Regions from separate parts of the Aminobacter sp. UC22_36 genome, predicted to be linked through region 2. Evidence: predicted binding sites of a transcription regulator. Region 2 holds the regulator's gene; each other region holds the start of a gene.
The links. Region 2 encodes PhoB, which activates phosphate uptake and scavenging genes when phosphate is short. Its sites were predicted from a motif close to TGTCATNNANCTGTCAT; they were not measured.
Positions count from the first base shown of each region.

Region 1: a site for PhoB is predicted at 1,860-1,876, ahead of ACHMW7_RS27015 (PhoX family protein). Genes of this name have one in related genera too.
Region 3: a site for PhoB is predicted at 3,948-3,964, ahead of ACHMW7_RS16475 (UDP-2,3-diacylglucosamine diphosphatase). Genes of this name have one in related genera too.
Region 4: a site for PhoB is predicted at 1,418-1,434, ahead of ACHMW7_RS00210 (putative 2-aminoethylphosphonate ABC transporter substrate-binding protein). Genes of this name have one in related genera too.

Region 1 is NZ_CP171996.1:4,808,931-4,814,024, reverse strand. It holds gene ACHMW7_RS27030 (SulP family inorganic anion transporter) at 1-583, opposite strand, end outside; gene ACHMW7_RS27025 (helix-turn-helix domain-containing protein) at 670-912, opposite strand; gene ACHMW7_RS27020 (phosphatase PAP2 family protein) at 1,002-1,688, opposite strand; gene ACHMW7_RS27015 (PhoX family protein) at 1,937-3,922, shown strand; gene ACHMW7_RS27010 (hypothetical protein) at 3,972-4,310, opposite strand; gene ACHMW7_RS27005 (hypothetical protein) at 4,476-4,784, opposite strand; gene ACHMW7_RS27000 (hypothetical protein) at 5,015-5,094, opposite strand, start outside.
Region 2 is NZ_CP171996.1:963,847-968,940, forward strand. It holds gene pstA (phosphate ABC transporter permease PstA) at 1-1,097, shown strand, start outside; gene pstB (phosphate ABC transporter ATP-binding protein PstB) at 1,122-1,946, shown strand; gene phoU (phosphate signaling complex protein PhoU) at 1,988-2,692, shown strand; gene phoB (phosphate regulon transcriptional regulator PhoB) at 2,796-3,485, shown strand; gene ACHMW7_RS07830 (ROK family protein) at 3,482-4,720, opposite strand; gene xylF (D-xylose ABC transporter substrate-binding protein) at 4,968-5,094, shown strand, end outside.
Region 3 is NZ_CP171996.1:2,674,694-2,679,787, reverse strand. It holds gene ACHMW7_RS16490 (ABC transporter permease) at 1-530, opposite strand, end outside; gene dgcA (N-acetyl-D-Glu racemase DgcA) at 608-1,591, shown strand; gene ACHMW7_RS16480 (MFS transporter) at 1,553-2,776, opposite strand; gene ACHMW7_RS16475 (UDP-2,3-diacylglucosamine diphosphatase) at 3,085-3,903, opposite strand; gene ACHMW7_RS16470 (SDR family oxidoreductase) at 4,023-4,802, shown strand; gene ACHMW7_RS16465 (NADP-dependent malic enzyme) at 4,968-5,094, shown strand, end outside.
Region 4 is NZ_CP171995.1:50,589-55,682, forward strand. It holds gene phnY (phosphonoacetaldehyde dehydrogenase) at 1-420, shown strand, start outside; gene ACHMW7_RS00205 (EamA family transporter) at 557-1,393, shown strand; gene ACHMW7_RS00210 (putative 2-aminoethylphosphonate ABC transporter substrate-binding protein) at 1,621-2,640, shown strand; gene ACHMW7_RS00215 (putative 2-aminoethylphosphonate ABC transporter ATP-binding protein) at 2,720-3,898, shown strand; gene ACHMW7_RS00220 (putative 2-aminoethylphosphonate ABC transporter permease subunit) at 3,900-5,094, shown strand, end outside.

The DNA of each region.
Region 1 (5,094 bases), 1.5 Mb from region 2:
CCGTGCCCATCGCGTCCGTCAGCGCCAACAGCTTCGGCACCAGCGGACCCGGTTCCTTGCCACCGAGCGTCAGTCCGAACATCTCGCTGATTTGGCTGGCGAAGATGATCACGGCGATGCCTGCGGTGAAGCCCACCGTCACTGGATAGGGAATGAATTTGATATAGGTGCCGAGCCTGAGGAAGCCGATGGCGAGCAGGATGACACCTGACATCATCGTGGCGAGGATTACCCCTTCGACGCCCTCGCGCGCCACGGTTGCTGCCACCAGCACGATGAAGGCGCCGGCCGGCCCGCCGATCTGGAACCGGCTGCCGCCGAAAGCCGAGACGATGAAGCCGCCGACGATTGCCGTGAACAGCCCTTTGTCAGGCGACACGCCCGATGCGATGGCGATTGCCATCGACAATGGCAGAGCCACGATTGCCACCGTCAGGCCTGATATCGCGTCGGCCTTGAATTGCCTTGTGCCATAGCCCTCGCGCAAAACCGTCACCAGCTTGGGCGTGAACAGTTCCGCAAAGGTCGGTTGCCTGTGCTGTCCTGACTGGTACCGTCCTGAATTGCCGCCTGCATCCATCATCCGTACCACTGGAAACGCGGGCGGGATCGTCGGCAATACTGTCGGCGGTCGCCGTCGCGACTACATCATGCGGATTGCCGGAAGCCTCAGGCCTTTTTCTTGAGGCGTACGCCCCGGCCGCCCGTCTCGTTCTCGCCGATCAGTTCCACCCCGGCATCTTCGATCGCCTGGACGACCTTGGTCAGCGTGTCGACCACGCCACGCACCACGCCCTCGCTCGCTTCCATGCGCTGGATCGTCGGCACCGAGACGCCGGCCAGTTCGGCGAGCGTCTTCTGGTCGATGCCTGCCAGCGCTCGTGCGGCGCGCATCTGTGCGGCTGTGATCACTGAGATGTTCCCGTCTCGATCCGCACTATGAATGTATCATACATTCATAGTGATGTTTCAAGCATCATTATTGATGCTTGGAGCATGTTCTATGCCTCGCCGCCATCCGACCGCATCAAGGCGCGGCTAACCAGCCAGCACAGCGTCGCCCAGGCAAAGCCGGCGCACCAGCCGGCGAGCACGTCAGACGGCCAGTGCACGCCGAGATAGACACGGCTGATGCCGACCATCAGCGTCGTCAGCACGGCGACGCCGAACACGAACACCGTCGTCGCCCGTCCGGGCAGGAAGCGTGCAAACAATGCGCCGAGCGTCAGGTACGTCACCGCCGACAGCATCGCGTGCCCGCTCGGAAAGCTCATTGTGTGGACCTGCGCCAGATGCGGCACGAGGTCGGGCCTTGGCCGGTCGATGCCGAGCTTGAGCAGGCTCGACAGCACCTGGCCGCCGGCCACCGAGGCGAACACGAACAGCGCCGGGCCCCAGCGCTTGGTGACGCCAAGAAAGATGATGGTGATCGCGGTGATGTAGATCAGCACCGCGGCACTGCCGAGCGCGGTGATATCGCGCATCGCCTCCTCCACCCAGGAAGGGCCGATGGGATCAGCCGTGTTGCCGGCCTCGCGGAAGAACAGCAATATGTCGGTGTCGAAGGCATGCGGCGCCGCATCGCGGGCGATCTCGGACAGCTCGACAAAGCCCCACAGGCCGCCGGCAATGATGATGCCCGCCGCCAAAAGCGAAAACTCGATCCTGTGCCACAGTTTCTGCTGCATCGCGTCCTGCCGTTCCGTTCAGCCTTGGGGCCGTTCCGCCCTTGGGATGGCCGCTTCCGGGCCAGTTCGCAACAGGTGGGGATGGCTTTCCCAAAGAAAAGGCGTCCATGCAAAGGTCGCAGCCCGGCCTCGCCGGTCACGCTTTGGCGTGCTGTGGATTTTCGACCAAATTGTCATGCTGTTGTTATGCTCGGCAACTAGCGGTCTCGGCGAACCCCAAGCCGAACACCCAGCCAGAGGTCGACGCCATGAACCAGCCCCACGATCAGAAATTCCGCACCTCGATGCTCGAGGAGAATGACGGTCCCGGCCACAACCCGACCGACAACCGCACCATGGGCGACATCATCGCCCGGCGCTTCTCCCGCCGCGGCTTCCTCCAGGGCTCGCTCGCCGTCTCGGCCATCGCCGCCACCGTCAGCCCGATCGCCATCCTGCTCGCCGACGATGCCCGCGCCGCCTCGGCATCCGCCTTCGCCTTCGACGAGATCGAGGCCGGCATCGACGACAAGCACCATGTCGCCGCGGGCTACGATGCCGACATACTGCTGCGCTGGGGCGATCCGATCTTTGCCGATGCCCCTGAATTCGACCCCACCAACCAGTCGGCGGAAGCGCAGGCCAAGCAGTTCGGCTACAACAACGACTATGTCGGCTACATCGAGCTCGAAGGCTCGTCCGAGCACGGCCTGCTTGTCGTCAACCACGAATACACCAACGAGCACCTGATGTTCCCCGGCATCGTCAAGATCGTCGAAGGCAAGATCGACGTTGCGCCGGCCGACCAGAAGCGCGTCGACATCGAGATGGCCGCCCATGGTGGTTCGATCGTCGAGATCCGCAAGGACGCGGGCAAGTGGCAGGTCGTCCGCGACGGCAAGCTCAATCGCCGCATCACCTCGACCACCGAGATGCAGCTGACTGGCCCGGCCGCCGGCCACGATCGCCTCAAGACCAATGCCGATGCCTCGGGCACCAAGGTCTTCGGCACGCTCAACAACTGCGCCGGCGGCGTCACGCCCTGGGGCACCTACATCATGGCCGAGGAAAACTTCCACGGCTATTTCGGCGGCGAGCTTGCGGCCGACCATCCCGAAGCCGCCAACTACAAGCGCCTTGGCGTGCCGGAAGGCACCTATGAGTGGTTCAAGTTCTACGACCGCTTCGACGTCTCCAAGGAGCCCAACGAGCCCAACCGCTTCGGCTGGATCGTCGAGGTTGACGTCAACGATCCGAACGCGCTGCCGAAGAAGCGCACTGCACTTGGCCGCTTCAAGCATGAAGGGGCCGAGTCCATCGTCGCCGCCGACGGCCGCGTCGTCTTCTATCTCGGCGACGACGAGCGCTTTGACTACGTTTACAAGTTCGTCACCGCGGGCAAGTTCAACCCCAACGACCGCGCCGCCAATCTCGACCTGCTCGACGAAGGCACGCTCTACGTCGCCAAGTTTGCTGAGGACGGCTCGTTCGCCTGGTTGCCGCTGGTCCAGGGCGAGGGCCCGCTGACCGCCGACAACGGCTTTGTCAGCCAGGCCGACGTGGTCATCGAGGCCCGCCGCGCCGGCGACCTGCTCGGCGCCACCAAGATGGACCGCCCCGAAGACATCCAGCCCAATGCCGTCAACGGCAAGGTCTATGTCATGCTGACCAACAACACCAAGCGCAAGGCCGACCAGGTCGACGCCGCCAACCCGCGCGCCGAAAACGCCTTCGGCCACATCATCGAGCTGGTCGAAGACGCAGGTGATTTCGCCGCTACCAAGGGCAAGTGGGAAGTGCTGCTCAAATGCGGCGATCCCTCGGTCGCCGAGGTCGGGGCCTCGTTCTCGACCTCGACCACGCAGAATGGCTGGTTCGGCATGCCCGACAACTGCGCCGTCGATTCCGCCGGCCGCCTCTGGGTCGCCACCGACGGCAACAATCCCAAGGCCACCGGCCGTACCGACGGCCTGTGGGCGGTCGATACCGAAGGCGAGGCGCGCGCCACCTCGAAGCTGTTCTTCCGCGTGCCGGTAGGTGCTGAAATGTGCGGCCCGCTGTTTGCGCCCGACGACCAGACCGCCTTCGTCGCCGTCCAGCATCCCGGCGACGGCGGCGAGGATTGGGAAGGCTTTGGCCGTCCGTCCTACTACGAGGACCTGTCGACCCGCTGGCCCGACTTCAAGCCCGACATGCCGGTGCGTCCGGCCGTCGTCGCCATCACCAGGCAGGGCGGCGGCAAGATCGCCGTCTGATGGCTGCGACAGATTGATGAAGGAAGACGGCCGCGATCAGCGGCCGTTTTCATTTCCCGGCCAGGGCTGGCCCAAGCGTGATCAGCGCCACAGCGACGACCGCGAGCCCCACGCCGATGCTCTGGATGCCGCTCAGCTTTTCGCCGAAAAAGATGATGGCGACGGCGTTGACGGCGATCAGCTGGATCACCGCCGACAGCGAAAACGACACCGACATGCCGAAGTCGCGCACCAGCCGCAGCATGATCAGGTTGCCGAGCGAATAGAGGATCAGCGTCACCACCAGCTTGCCGATTGTCGGCTCGATGCCCCAGGTCTTGGCCACCATCGCAGCGATCAGGAAGATGACGGTCGAAAAACCGAGCAGCGAAAGGCCGATGGCGGACATTTTTAGGCAAGCTCCCACGAATGCCTGGCGATTTGCTCCGAATGCCGCCTTGGCGTCAAGCAGGCCGGCGACACGCTTCGTCACTATCGCGCCATGGCGCGCAAAAACCCTCCCGTCGTGAGGCGGGAGGGCGCTTGGCTCAAGTCTTGGGAGCCCCTGATGCCATCAGGGATAGGTACACTTGCCCTTCTGCGGTTCGCCCTGCGGGCCGGGCGTGCCGGTCTCTTCCCAGTCGCCGCCATGGCCGGCGCAATAGGCGATCATCAGGTTGCACGACGCCTTGTTGTTGCAGGTCTCGACGTGGCCTTCAGCCTGGCCGCCGCCAGGCGCTGCCTTGAGGCCAAGCTGGTGCGGCGGCGGTGCCGGCACGCGGGCCTTGAGCTGTGCGGCCGACGCCGCGCCGGCAAAGGCCGACATTGAAAGAGCGAGCGTCGCGATCAGCGACGAACGGATGATCGTGTTGGTCATGCTCATGTCAGGTTCTCCTTTGGACACCTTTGATTTTGCAGCTCGCTGGCCGCCACGATCATGGGTGTCCCGGTCGGAGAAGAAGGTTCACGGAAAAAGTTCGAGCGAATTCCAGCGTCGCCTTTCGCCACGCGACATCAGGCCGTGGGCGTGTGGCAAGCCACGCCTTTCCGACTTTGATGGCGTCTCTGTCACGCATGGCAACATCGGTGCAGAGGCGCGCATCATCCAGCCTGTCAGGTGGCAGGCTGGCGTCTTTCTATAGGGATCGTCGCAACGACCCGTCCGGAAAGCGCGAGGTCGTCGTTCGTCGCCT
Region 2 (5,094 bases):
ACGAAAAGATCATCGATCCGTCGAACAAGCGGGCGACCGATCCGAACGTGCTGATCACGGCGAACTATCCCAAGCTCGCCGAAGCCGCCTTGATCGAAAAGCTCGGCATCGATGCCAACGACAAGGCCGAGGTGCGCAAGCTCAAGGGCTTCTTGTCCGACAGCTCGCGCGTCCAGCTCCGGGCAATCGTTGCCGCCGACCCGTCGGTGATCGGCACGACGCGCAACGTCGACATCCTCGCCGCTGCCAATCTCGACTCGGCCTTCAAGGGCCAGATCGACCTCGACGTGCCGGAAAGCCGCCGCAAGGTGTCGGACCAGCAGGTCGAGTGGATGAACAAGCTCAAGGCCGAAGGCGTGATGGCCGAGCACTTCAACACCGGGCTGTTCAGCTATGGCGCGTCGAGCCGGCCGGAGACCTCTGGTGTCGGCGTCGCGCTCATCGGTTCGTTCTACATGATGGTGATCGTGCTGCTTTTGGCGCTGCCGATCGGCGTCGCCGCCTCGATCTATCTCGAGGAGTTCGCCAAGAAGAGCCGCTTCACCGACCTGATCGAGGTCAACATCAACAACCTCGCCGCCGTGCCGTCGATCGTCTTCGGTCTGCTCGGCCTTGCGGTGTTCATCAACTTCCTTGGCCTGCCGCGCTCGGCGTCCTTTGTCGGCGGCCTGGTGCTGACGCTGATGACGCTGCCGACGATCATCATCGCCACGCGTGCGGCCTTGGCCGCGGTGCCGCCGTCGATCCGCTCGGCAGCGCTTGGTCTCGGCGCCTCGAAGATGCAAATGGTGTTCCAGCACATCCTGCCGCTGGCGGCTCCCGGCATCCTGACCGGCACGATCATCGGCCTGGCGCGCGCGCTCGGCGAGACCGCGCCGCTGCTGTTGATCGGCATGGTCGCCTTCGTCGCCGACTATCCCAAGACGCCTTTCGACCCGGCGACGGCCTTGCCGGTGCAGATCTACATGTGGGCAAACGAGGCCGAACGCGCCTTTGTCGAACGCATGTCGGGCGCCATCATCATTCTTCTGATTTTCCTCATGGCCATGAACATCGTCGCCATCGTCCTGCGCCGCCGCTTCGAGCGCCGCTGGTAGGGCATGGACAAGGAGCATCCTGCTATGAACATCATGACCGAAAAATCCCTCGACGACGCGGTGAATGCTGAGATGAACGCCAGATCGAATGAAATCATCAAGATGCGCGGCGACAAGGTCACCGTGCACTATGGCGACAAGCAAGCGCTGTTCGGCGTCGACCTCGACGTCCGCCAGAACCAGGTGACGGCGCTGATCGGCCCGTCGGGCTGCGGCAAGTCGACCTTCCTGCGCTGCCTCAACCGCATGAACGACACCATCGACAGCGCCAGCGTCGGCGGCAAGATCACGCTCGACAACGAAGACATCTACGATCCCAAGATCGATGTCGTCGAGCTGCGCGCCCGCGTCGGCATGGTGTTCCAGAAGCCGAACCCGTTCCCCAAGTCGATCTACGAAAACGTCGCTTACGGTCCGCGCATTCATGGCCTGGCCAAGAACAAGGCCGAGCTCGACGTGATCGTCGAAAAGAGCCTGCAGAAGGCGGCCCTGTGGAACGAAGCCAAGGACCGTCTCAACGAGCCGGGCACCGGCCTGTCGGGCGGCCAGCAGCAGCGCCTGTGCATCGCACGGGCCATCGCCGTTGCGCCCGAGGTGATCCTGATGGACGAGCCATGCTCGGCGCTCGATCCGATCGCCACCGCCAAGGTCGAGGAGTTGATCGACGAGCTGCGCGAGAACTACACCATCGTCATCGTGACGCACTCGATGCAGCAGGCGGCACGCGTGTCGCAGCGTACGGCGATGTTCCACCTCGGCTATCTCGTCGAGGAGGGTGCTACCGACAAGATGTTCACCAACCCCGACGACAAGCGGACGCAGGACTACATCACCGGCCGCTTCGGCTGAGTGAGCGTTTTCGCCGCGGGTAACGATACGAGGAAGAAATCATGGGCGAACATACAGTCCGGTCCTTCGACGAGGAACTCCAGCACGTCGACCAGCTCATCCGCGACATGGGCGACCTCGCCAGCGCGATGGTTGCCGGCGCCATCCGCGCGCTGTTGTCGTCCGACCAGTCGCTGGCGCAGAACGTCGTTGCCGACGACACGATCATGGATGCCAAGCAGCGCGATCTCGACAATTCGGCAATCACGCTGATCGCCAAGCGCCAGCCGATGGCGCAGGATCTGCGCGCCGTTGTCGGCGCCATCCGCATGGCGGGCGACCTCGAGCGCATCGGCGACCTTGCCAAGAACATCGCCAAGCGTGTCGGTGCTGTCGGCCAGTCGCCGACACCGCGCAACCTGTCGCATTCGATCGACGCGATGGCGCAACTGGTGCTTGGCCAGGTTCGCGGCGTCGTCGATCTCTATGTCGCGCGCAAGGCCGAGGGCCTGAAGGACCTGCGCGCCGACGACCAGAAGATCGACATCCAGTACACCGCCGTGTTCCGCGAACTGCTGACCTATATGATGGAAGATCCGCGCAACATCACCGCCTGCACGCATCTGCTGTTCTGCGCCAAGAACCTCGAGCGCATTGGCGACCATGTCACCAACATCGCCGAGAACGCCTATTTCGTGGTGACCGGCACGCAGCTGCCGCTCAACCGGCCGAAGGTCGACGAGACCACGACGACGGTTCCGGCCTGAACTCTGCGGCGATGCGTGTCCCGATGGATGCGCAAGGATGCTGCAGGACTTTAAATCCGTGCATGATCCGGTTGGGGTCATGCACCAAGAAAGGGGACAGCCGATGATCGCCCCCAAGATCATGGTCGTCGAGGATGAAGAGCCGCTGGGCGTGCTGCTTCGCTACAACCTCGAGTCCGAAGGCTACCAGGTCGAAGTCGTCACCCGTGGCGACGAGGCCGAGATCAGGCTCCAGGAAAACGTGCCCGACCTTCTGGTGCTCGACTGGATGGTGCCGGCACTTTCCGGCATCGAATTGTGCCGCAGGCTCAGGATGCGGCCCGACACCGAACGCCTGCCGATCATCATGCTGACGGCGCGCGGCGAAGAGAGCGACCGTGTGCGCGGGCTTTCGACCGGCGCCGACGACTATCTGGTCAAGCCGTTTTCGACGCCGGAGTTCATGGCACGCGTCAAGGCGCTGCTGCGCCGGGCCAAGCCCGAGGTGCTGTCTTCGGTGCTGAAGGTCGGCGACATCATGCTCGACCGCGAGTCGCACCGCGTCTACCGCAAGAAGAGCGAGATCAAGCTCGGGCCGACCGAGTTCCGCCTGCTCGAATTCATGATGCGGCATCCGGGCCGGGTGTTCTCGCGCAGCCAGCTGCTCGACAATGTCTGGGGCGAGACGATCTATATCGACGAGCGCACTGTCGACGTGCATGTCGGGCGTCTGCGCAAGGCCGTCAACAATGGCCGCATGCCTGACGTGATCCGCACCATCCGCGGTGCCGGCTACGCCATCCGCGAGGATTAAGCGATTTCGGCCTCGGCGCGGCGCGGGGCTGTGCCGGCGGCAAAAATCTCCTGATCGACAGTGAGCAGGGCGCGCATCATCGCGCCCTCGCGCTTGAGCGGTACCTCGTTGGGCTCGGTGTCGAACGAGATCGCCTTCGAGTGCAGCCCGCCGGCGGTCTTGGCGATGGCGGCGCGGACATGCGGCTCCATCAGGTCGAAGGCTGTGGCGCCGACGCCGACGAAAGCGAGCGGCGCGGGGTCGAACAAAGCAAACATCGAACCCAGGCCGAAGCCGATGGCTTCGCCGGCTTTGCGGAAGGCTTCCCGCTCGGGGCCGTCATGGTCGCGGGCCGCATCGGCAAGCGCCCTGATGTCGTCGTCGGACAGGTCGGCCAACGGCTCGGCGTTTTCGTCGCCAAGCCTGGCGTTGCGCCAGATGGCGTAGTTGCCGGCATAGGCCTCGATGCAGCCGCGGCGGCCGCAGCGGCAGAGCGCGCCGTCGGGACGGTGGATCATGTGGCCGAACTCGGCGCCGGACGATTGGGTGCCGGTGAACAGCTCGCCCTTGATGACGAGACCCATGCCGATGCCGTGCGACAACAGGATGGCGATGAAATCGTCGCGATAGCGGGCCGGGTCGCGCCAGCGCAGCGCCTCGGCGATCATGTTGCAGTCGTTTTCGACCGACACGGGCACGCCGAACTCCTGTTCGAGCCGATCGGCGAAGGGGATGTCGTCGTGCTGGGTGATCGGCGACCACAACAGCTTGCGCGATGCGGCATCGGTGATGCCCTGGACGGCAATGGCGATGCGCAGCACCGCCGCGCCTGAAGTGTCGCTGTCGATCAGGCGCCTGATCATGGCGATGCACTCGTCGACCAGGGCTTCGGCTGGCATCCGCTGGGTCACCAGCCGTTTGGTTTCCTCGACGATGGTGTTGCCGGCGTAGTCGATGACAGCGGCAGACAGGCTGTTGAGCGAGAGCACGACGGCGACGATCGACGCAGCCTTGGGTTCGAGCGTCAGGGCCACCTGGGGCCGGCCGCGTTTCATTGAGACCGGCTCGTTGCTCTTGGCTTCAGCCAGGATGCCTTCGGATATGAGATCGGAGGATATGGTCGAGATCGTCGAATGGCTGAGGCCGGTGGTGGCGGCGATTTCCGTGCGCGACGGCTGGCTGGCGCGGCGAACCGCGGATATAACCATGGCGCGGTTACGCCGTCTCAGATCGTCGTGACGTATGCCGACCGACATGTGCTCGTCTTCCTCCCGGCGAAGCGCTGCCCTTTTTAAGCGGCAGTCCCTTGCGCGCCAAGTGATTGTGACAGAGCTCAAGCCAAATGTCTTTATTTATTTCGAGCTCCGAAAAAAATATGGAGCCCATGCGAAACCATGTTGACAGCGGCCGGCCATTGGGTCACTATTTTTTCGAGGCTCGAAAAAAGAGCTTCTCCAAGGGCTATGCGAAGTAGGCGCGCCCATTGGGCGCAGGGAGGAAATCATGAAAAAGTTTACCACCGCCATCCTGGCGGGTGTTGCCATGACTCTGTCGCTTTCGGCAGTGGCTTCGGCAAAGGACAAGGTCATCGGCGTGTCGTGGTCGAACTTCCAGGAAGAACGCTGGAAGA
Region 3 (5,094 bases), 1.7 Mb from region 2:
GCGGCAGGGTTGACCGCGTGACCGCGACCGAGCTTCATCTGGGCGCCGCGAATGGTCGCACCGAGGATGTTCATCGAAGCCAGGAAGTCGTCGCGCATCTCGTAGACGCGCCGGCCGACAGCCTCCAGCATGCGCATGATGATGTTGGGCGGTCCGGCCGGGGCAGATTCGCCCTCGCGACGTACCGCCTCGCCGACGGCGCCGAGCAGGATCTTGGCCACCTCGCTGCGGCCTTCCATCCTGACCTCGACGCCCTTCTTCTCATTGGCGCTGACAAGCCTGTCGATGACCCAGGCGCCGGCGGTGTCCATCTTCTCGATGCCACCGAGGTCGAGCGCAAGGGTCTTGAAACCGTTGCGGGCTTCGATCTTGCGCATCTCGGCGTCGATGAAGGCGACGGTGCGGGTGGTCCAGATGCCGGTGAACACGCAGGCGAGCACGCCCTCACGCTCCGCCACCGCAACTTGCGGTCGGTGGTCTCGGCCGTCGGCTGCCCCGCCGCTTGCTTCCCGTTTGCCGATGGTCAACATGGCACACTACTTAACGCGTCGGCTGCGGCATGTCGATTTTCGCAACCTCGCCAAGCAGTTGAACGGAGCAGATTTTCATGTCGCGTGTCCTTTCGGTCGTAGACGAGCGCTTCCCCATCGCCGGAACGTTCACCATCTCGCGTGGTTCCAAGACCGAAGCCGAAGTCATCACCTGCGAAATCACCGAATCAGGCTTCATCGGACGCGGCGAATGCGTGCCCTACAAGCGTTATGGCGAGACCATGGAAGGCGTGCGCCAGGCGATAGAGCAAGCGCGCGGCGCGATCGAGAACGGTGCCTCGCGCGTCGACCTGCTGACGCTGATGTCGGCGGGTGCGGCGCGCAACGCCATCGACTGCGCGCTGTGGGACCTGGAAGCGAAAATGAGCAAAGTGCCGGTCAAGGACAGGCTCGGCATTACGGGGCCACAGGCCCTTGAGACCGCCTACACATTGTCGCTTGGCGAACCGGAGGCGATGGCGGCACAGGCGCGCGCCAATGCCGCCAGACCACTGCTGAAGGTCAAGATCGGTGGCGACAACGACATTGCCCGTATCCGCGCCGTGACCCAAGCGGCACCCAACAGCCGCCTCATCCTCGATGCCAATGAAGGCTGGACCGACGCCAACATCGAGGAAAACCTGGCAATCGCCGCCGAGCTTGGCATTGCGCTGATCGAACAACCGCTGCCCGCCGGAGCCGACCAGATCCTTGGACGCATTGCCCACCCGGTGCCGATCTGCGCCGACGAGAGCGTTCACGTCGCCGCTGATCTCGCCAAGCTCAAGGGTCTCTACGACGCCGTCAACATCAAGCTCGACAAGTCAGGCGGCCTGTCGGCAGCGGTCGAACTGCGCGACCAGGCCCGCGCCCTTGGCTTCCAGGTCATGGTCGGCTGCATGGTCGGCACGTCGCTGGCCATGGCACCGGCGGTGCTGCTTGCCCAGGGAGCCGAGTTCGTCGACCTCGACGGCCCGCTGCTTCTGGCGCGTGACCGCTCGCCAGGGCTTATCTACGAGGGTTCAATGGTGTCGCCGCCCCTGCCCGAACTTTGGGGCTGAGCGGGACGCCAGCGCCACAAGCACGATGGCGCAAGCAGCGACGACGGCCATGAAATAGAAGCCGTCAACGCCGAAGCGCTGGTAGAGCGGCCCCGAAATCAGCGTCACGATGGCCATCGACATGCCGTTGGCGAAGTAGGCAACGCCTTGCGCTGCACCGGTGCGTTCTTCAGGCACCGACTCGGCGATCAGCTTCTGCACGCCGATCAGCACAAGTGCGGTCGACACGGCGTGAAGGCTTTGGACGGCAAAGAAGCCTGGAACACCAAGACCAAGCGGCCAGATCAATGGGTAAGCAATCCAGCGGACGATGGCGCCGGCGCCGGCCAGCACCAGCACCAGTGCCGTCGACCTGGAACCGAACAGTCGGGTGAAGAACATGAACATGACGATCTCGGCCGCGACGCCCCAGCTCCACAGCAGTCCGACCACCGTTTCGTTGATGCCCAGCGACTTCCAGTAGATCGACACGAAGCCGTAGAGAAAGCCGTGGCTGCCGATGATGACGCCAGTGCCGCCCGCCATCAGCAGGAAGTAGCGGTTGAACAGTTTTGGCGCCGCTTGCTGCATGTCCGTCGCCGACAGCGGCGAGGCACGCCGAGGCCTGCCCAGGCGAGGCGTGATGAACGACATCAGAAAGCAGCCGAGCAGGCCGATCGAAATGATCGCCGGCACTGCGTCCGCACCCGTCAGCGACAGGATGAACCCTGCCCCGAGGCTGCCGGCGAGGAAAGCGATCGAGCCCCAGATCCGCATTGCGGCGTAATCCGCTCCAAAGCGGCGGACACCTGACAGCGCCAGCGAGTCGGCAATCGGCGAATGCGGTGTCCACACCACCGAAAGCGCCAGCGAAACAGCGAGCACGATGAGATAGGACGGCTCGAGGAAATATCCGAGCGACAGCAGCAGCGCTGACGCCGCAAGGAAAATGAAGACGTTGGCGCGGTCCTTGGCCCGGTCGGCCATGGCGGCGATCAGCGGCGTGGTGATGACACGCAGGAACATCGGTGCCGACAAGACGATGGCGATCTGTTCGGGATCGAACCCCTTGGCTTCGAGCCACAGGGGAAAATACGGCAGATGCACGCCCATCGGCACGAAAAGTGCCGCGAATAGCAACGAGATTCGCAGCTCAAAGCGTCGCGGCTTGATCTGCTGTTCTGGCGTGAGTGGCGGAAGTGTCATGGCAGGTATGCGGGTCCGGGCGCGACCCGAACCAAGCAAGCCTCACCAATTTGCCTGATCCATTATCATGGGTGCCCTCCCCACGAAAGCCGCCGGCTCCGTGCAAAGGCCCAAAGCTGGGGGCCAACCGCCCCGCACGCCAAGCTGCGTTGACGTTTGCACGTCCGCCGGACGATCATCAGCGCCGAGCCGCTGCGCTCGCCTATGCACCGGCAGTGCGGCGCGCGGCATATCGATGACAGCATGGCCCGGCCCCTCCCGCCAATGGCGCGAGACATGTTTCGTGTTGCACATGCATGCTGTTCCGTTCAGGCTGCCTTGTCGACGCGCTGGTCGACAACCATCGGCACGAAAGGTTCATTGACCAGCTTGCTGGCCAGAACATGGGGCCAGCGCAGGATGACGAAACTGCCGTCGAAATCCTCGGCTACCGCAGTGCAGTTTTCGACCCAGTCGCCGGTGTTGATGTATTGGATGCCGTCAAAATTCTCGATTGCCGGATGATGGATGTGGCCGCAGATCACGCCGTCCACCTCGGAGCGCCGTGCCTCTTCCGTCAACACGTCCTGGAAGGCACCGATGAAGTTGACGGCCTTCTTGACCTTGACCTTGGCCCAGGACGAGAACGACCAGTAGGGCATGCCGAAGGTGCGACGGAAGCGCGCCACGATCCGGTTTGTGGCCATGGCGGCGTCATAGGCAAAGTCGCCGAGATAGGCGAGCCAGCGTGCATTCTGCACCACCGCATCGAACTGGTCGCCATGGATGACCAGGAAGCGCTTGCCATCGGCGGCCTCGTGGATGGCGCGGTCGGCAACGACGATGCCGCCGAAATGCACGCCTTGGAACATCCGGGCGAATTCGTCGTGATTGCCGGCGATGTAGGTGATGGCCGTACCCTTGCGCGCCTGGCGCAGCAATTTCTGGACAACGTCGTTGTGCGTCTGCGGCCAGTGCCAGGAACGGCGCAGGCGCCAGCCATCGACGATATCGCCGACGAGATAGATGCTCTCAGCCTCATGATGGCGCAGGAAGTCGATCAGATAATCGGCCTTCGCACCCTTCGAGCCCAGATGGACATCGGAGATGAAAAGCGTTCGGAAACTGCGTGTGCCGGTGCCGGACATGGCATTTCACCCGTTGCTGTCGCGCTGGCTATGCCCAGATTCATGCAACAGGCGTATGACGGTTGCGGCGGCCTGCCGACGGTCCTAGGGTGGGTCATCACCTACAGGAGACATACATCATGGATCTCGGCATCAGCGGGAAGAAGGCAATCGTCTGCGCGTCGAGCCGCGGCCTCGGCAAAGGCTGCGCCATCGCGCTCGCCGAAGCCGGCTGCGAACTATTCCTCAACGGCCGCGACGCCACAGCACTCAGCCGCACGGCGGACGAAATCCGCAAGCGATTCGGCGTGAAGGTCACCGAAATTGCCGGTGACGTCTCCAATCCCGAGGTGCAGAGGGCACTGCTGGCAGCTTGCCCGTCTCCCGACATCCTGGTCAACAACAATGGCGGTCCGCCCTATCGCGATTTCCGCGAACTCGACCGTGCCAAGATCCTCGAAGGCGTGACCAACAACATGGTCACCCCGATCGAGCTCGTTAAAGCAGTGATCGACGGCATGGCCGAACGCGGATTCGGCCGCATCGTCAACGTCACCTCACTGTCGGTCTACACGCCGATCCCCGGCCTCGACCTGTCGTCGGGCGCCCGTGCCGGGCTCACGGCGTTCCTGGCGGGCGTTGCACGGACAGTTGCCAACCGCAACGTCACCATCAACAACATGCTGCCGGGCAAGCTCGACACCGATCGCCTGCGCGGGCCACACGAACCGGGCAGCATCGAGGACCCTGAGCAAGGTGCAGCACGGCGCGCCCGTCTGAGTGCTGAAATCCCTGCCGGCCGGCTTGGCACACCGGAGGAATTCGGCCAGATCTGCGCTTTCTTGTGTTCGGTACATGCCGGATACCTGACGGGCCAGAACATTCCGGTCGATGGCGGGCTCTACGTCAGCGCCTTCTGACGCCATGGATTGATTCGGAATATCAGCAAGCAGCGTCAAGCGGTTGGAATAATTGCAGTTCCAGCGCTTGAAAGTGATTCAACATCCATTTGGCCGCTGACGCCTCGAAAAATGCATCGGGCGTGCTAATAACAGCCTTTGCTATTGGATTCTAAGGAGCTAGCTATGGCCGGGGACAACAAGAAGAAGGAAGCGCTCTCCGATCTTGATCAGGCGGCGCTCTTTTTCCACAAGCACCCGGTTCCCGGTAAGCTCGAAATCCAGGCGACCAAGCCGCTCGGCAACCAGCGCG
Region 4 (5,094 bases), on a different replicon from region 2:
TACATGGCCGCCGAACAAGGAGCCGAAGTGCTCTACGATCCTGGCCGCAAGGGCGCGCTGTTGCCGCCGATCGTCGTCGATCGCGTTCCGCATACGTCAGAACTGGTCATGGAAGAGACCTTCGGCCCGATCATCCCGATCGTGCGCGCGCCCGACAATGACGATGAACTGATAACGCTGTCCAATTCGACCGCCTTCGGCCTGTCGTCAGGTGTGTGCACCAACGACTTCCGCCGCATGCAGAAATACATCGCCGGCCTGCAGGTCGGCACCGTCAACATCTGGGAAGTCCCGGGATATCGCATCGAGATGTCGCCATTTGGCGGGATCAAGGACTCAGGCAACGGCTACAAGGAGGGTGTCATCGAAGCGATGAAGAGCTTTACCAACGTCAAGACCTTCTCGTTGCCATGGTCTTGAGCCGGCAAATCGCATAGTCATCGATGAGGGAGCGCTTGCGCTCCCTCATCTGCGTCTGGAGGGGAAATGCAATCGTTGAATGCTTTGGCGAGCCCATCAGCCAGCGTGCACCTCTCCCGCATGAAAGCCTGATTGAATGTCCGGTTTCGCGCTGACCATCGTGCTGGTCGCGGCATTGCTGCACGCCAGCTGGAACGCCGTGGTCAAGGCGGCAACCGACCGGGCGATCGTGCTCGCCGCAGTCTCGGCCACGCACGCCACCCTTGGCACGGTTCTTGTCTTGTCAGCGCCGTCGCCGTCGATGGAAAGCTGGATCTACATCTTCCTGTCGACCGTCATCCACTTCGGCTATTACGTCTTCCTGTTCCAGTCGTACCGGCTCGGCGATCTCAGCCAAGTCTATCCGATCGCCCGAGGTCTGGCACCAGCACTTGTCGCCTTCGGCGCCTATGTGATGATCGGCGAGACGCTGCCGCCGCTCGGCTGGGTCGGGATTGGCGCAGTCACCTTCGGCATTGCCTTCCTGGCCTTCCAGCGCGGCGCGGCGAACGCCGATCCGCGCGCCGTGGGCGCTGCTGCGATCAACGGTGTGCTCATCGCTTCCTATTCGGTCGTCGACGGCATCGGCGTTCGCCTGTCCGACAGTCCGTTCGGTTATATGGGTTGGCTGTTCCTGCTCGAGTTTCCGGTGACATTGTTTGTGCTGTTTCGCCGGCGCGGCGCCACCCACACCATCGATCTCCGCACCGTCGGGCTGGGGTTGATCGGCGGGCTTGGCGCCGTCACCGCCTATGGCCTGGTCATCTACGCCAAGACCATCGCCCCGCTCGGTGCGGTATCAGCAGTACGAGAATCGAGCGTCATCATCGCCGCCCTGATCGGGCTGTTCATCTTCGGCGAGCGTCCCTGGCTGGCGCGCATCATCTCGGCTGTGATCGTTGCCTGCGGCGTTATTGCGCTGGCCTTTTCCTGAGATTTCACCTGCCTGAAACAGGCTTGTCACATGCCTGTCGCAGGGCTGTGCAGGTCATAAGCTGAGCCTACAGTATCATAAAAAGAATAGATTTTACTTATTGACCCCCGGTTCCCAGTATCAGCCTTGGACGAGGCGCAATCGGGGCAATCGCGGCACGCGCATCCCTGCTCAGACCTCTCCCAATCAGAACGTGCCTAAGCGATTCAAATGGGAGCCAGATATTCATGAACCACAACAAATCCTTCGCGCTCGCCGCCTTCGCAACGATGATGTCGTCGGCTGCATGGGCGGGGACCGAGCTCACCGTCTACACGGCGATCGAGGCGGAAGACCTCAAGCGCTATGCCGAGTCCTTCAGCCAGGATCACCCCGACATCAAGCTCAACTTCATCCGCGACTCCACCGGTGTCATCACCGCCAAGCTGCTTGCCGAAAAAGACAATCCGCAAGCCGACGTGATCTGGGGACTGGCGGCAACGTCGCTGCTGGTGCTGAAGAGCGAAGGCATGCTCGAAGCCTATGCCCCCAAGGGCGTGGAACAACTCAAGCCCAATTTCATCGACAAGGACACGCCGCCAAGCTGGGTCGGCATGGACGCCTGGGCTGCCTCGATCTGCTTCAACACGGTTGAGGGTCAAAAGCTCGGCCTGACCGCACCGACAAGCTGGAAAGACCTCACCAAGCCCGAATACAAGGGCCATGTCGTGATGCCGAACCCGGCCTCGTCGGGAACCGGCTTCCTCGATGTATCGAGCTGGCTGCAGCTGTTCGGCGAGAAGGACGGCTGGTCCTACATGGATGGCCTGCACCAGAACGTCGCCACCTACACACATTCCGGTTCCAAGCCTTGCAAGATGGCGGCTGCAGGTGAAACGGTGATCGGCATTTCCTTCGAATTCCGCGCCGCAAAGTCCAAGGCCGAAGGCGCCCCGCTCGACATCGTCATCCCTTCCGAAGGCATCGGCTGGGACATGGAAGCGTCGGCGATCGTTGCCGGCACCGCCAACGAAGAAGCGGCCAAGACGCTGCTTGACTGGTCGATCAGCAAGAAGGCCAATGAGATGTACAATGTCGGCTACGCAGTCGTCGCCATGCCGGGCGTCGCCAAGCCGGTCCAGTACCTGCCGGCCGATATCGAAGACAAGATGATCAAGAACGACTTCGAGTGGGCGGCCAACAACCGCAAGGCCATCCTCGAGGAGTGGACCAAGCGCTACGACTCGAAATCCGAGCCGAAGAGCTGACCACCGGCTTTTCCTGTTGAACCGGGCGTCGCCAAGGGGCGGCGTCCGATCTCTCTTGCCCCCAAGCCGGATGATCACGATGAGACACGAAACCCTCGCCGGGCAGCCGCGAACTCCGACTGATGTGAGCGCCATGACCGCCGCCAGCCTGAACGTGAAGCCAGCCTATCTTGAGATCTCCAACGTCTGGAAAGCCTTCGGCGATTTCCATGCGCTGAAAGACATCTCGCTCGACATCCGCGAGGGTGAGTTCGTTTGCTTCCTCGGCCCGTCGGGCTGCGGCAAGACAACCCTGCTCCGTGCCATCGCCGGTCTCGACTTGCAGACACGCGGGTCGATCCGCCAGGGCGGCAAGGACGTTTCCACGCTGCCACCGTCGCAACGCGACTATGGCATCGTGTTTCAGTCCTACGCGTTGTTTCCCAACCTGACGATCGCCAAGAACATTGCCTTCGGCTTGGAAAACACCAGGCGCCCGCGCGCCGAGATCGAAAGCCGTGTGAGCGAACTGCTCAAGCTGGTCGGCCTTCCCGAACAAGGCAACAAATATCCCGCACAGCTCTCCGGCGGCCAGCAGCAGCGCATTGCGCTTGCCCGCGCGATTGCCATTTCGCCGGGCCTGCTGTTGCTCGACGAGCCGCTGTCGGCGCTCGACGCCAAGGTGCGCACCCATCTGCGCCACGAGATCAAGGAGCTGCAGCGCAAGCTTGGCGTCACCACCATCATGGTCACGCACGACCAGGAAGAGGCGCTGTCGATGGCCGACCGCATCGTGGTGATGAACCACGGCGTCATCGAGCAGATCGGGTCGCCGACCGAAATCTACCGCCATCCGGCAACGCTGTTCGTCGCCGACTTCATCGGCGAGGCCAACAAGTTCAAGGCAAGGGCAGAAAAGGGCGCTGTCAGCTTCGGCTCGAAGACCTTCAAATGCGCCGCCCATTCATTCGACGCTGGCGTATCGGTCATCGCGGCCATCCGGCCCGAGGATGTCATCCCGCACGGACCCGGTGCCCGTTCGCCGGGTGCACCCGATGTCGTGAAAGAGCCGGCAAACCTGCTCGACGTGACCATCGGCGAGATGGAGTTCCTCGGATCGTTCTGGCGCACCCGGCTGCGTGGTGCGGATCTCGGCGACGAAACACTGATCGCCGACTTTTCGATCAATGCCGCCCGTCGCCTGTCATTGACGGAGGGCACGGCCCTTACGGTCGAGTTGCCGGAAGAGCGGCTTCTGGTTTACCCCGGGGGACAATGACATGGCGATGGCAATCGACACCGCCCTGCCCGCCGGCCGCACGCTGAAGCTTGCCCTCGACAAGGACGAACTGATCAAGCGCGGCCTGATGGTGGTCATCGCGCTCTATCTCATCGTGGCGCTCGCCGCTCCACTCTACGTCATGCTGTCCAAGTCGTTTTCGACCTACAGCTTCGACCTTGGCAGGTTTGAGTTCCAGGTCAGCGATGCCGCGGGCAAATGGAGCGAGCCGGCCAGCGCAGCAGCACTCAACGACAAGACCGCCGCTGTCGCGCCAGACAAGCTTGCGACCAATTCCGATGGCCGCCTGCAGGCAACGAGCTTTTTTCCCGATTTCAGCTTCCGCAGCCCGGTGAAGTACAAGATCCGCGGCACGTCAGCGGATGCGAGTTATCTCGTCGGTCTGCAATTGCACCACGGCACCGAGTGGCAGGAGTTCGATTCCAACACCTTCCGGCGGGTGATGCTCAGGCCATCGCGGGCGATCGGTCTTGAAAACTACACCACCTATTTCTCGACGCCGACGCTGTTTCGTTCGATCGAAAACTCGGTCTTTATCGCCTTTGTCAGCACCATCGTAACCGTCGGCCTGGCCTTTGGCTTTGCTTATGCGCTCAACCGCAGCTGCATGCGTTTCAAGGATGCCTTCAAGCTGATCGCCATGGTGCCGATCCTGGTGCCTTCGTTGCTGCCGGGTATCGCGTTGATCTATCTTTTCGGCAACCAGGGTATGCTGAAAGACCTGCTCATGGGCGCGTCGATCTACGGCCCGCTCGGCATCGTCGTCGGCTCGATCTTCTTCGCCTTCCCGCACGCCATGATCATCATTTCGACGGCACTGGCGATCTCCGACCAGCGCCATTACGAAGCGGCAGCTTCGCTGCGCGCCAGCAACTGGCGTACGTTCTGGACGGTCACCATCCCCGGCGCGCGCTATGGCCTGATCTCTGCGGCCTTCGTGGTATTCACCTTGGTGATCACCGACTTCGGCCTGCCCAAGGTCATAGGCGGCCAATACAACGTGCTTGCCGTCGACATCTACAAGCAGGTCATCGGCCAGCAGAATTTCGAGATGGGCGCTGTCGTCTCGGTCATCCTGCTCATTCCGGCCATCGCCGCTTTCGTCGTCGACCGCATGGTGACAAAGAAACAGGTGGCGCTGCTATCGGCCCGCTCGGTGCCCTATCAGCCCAAGC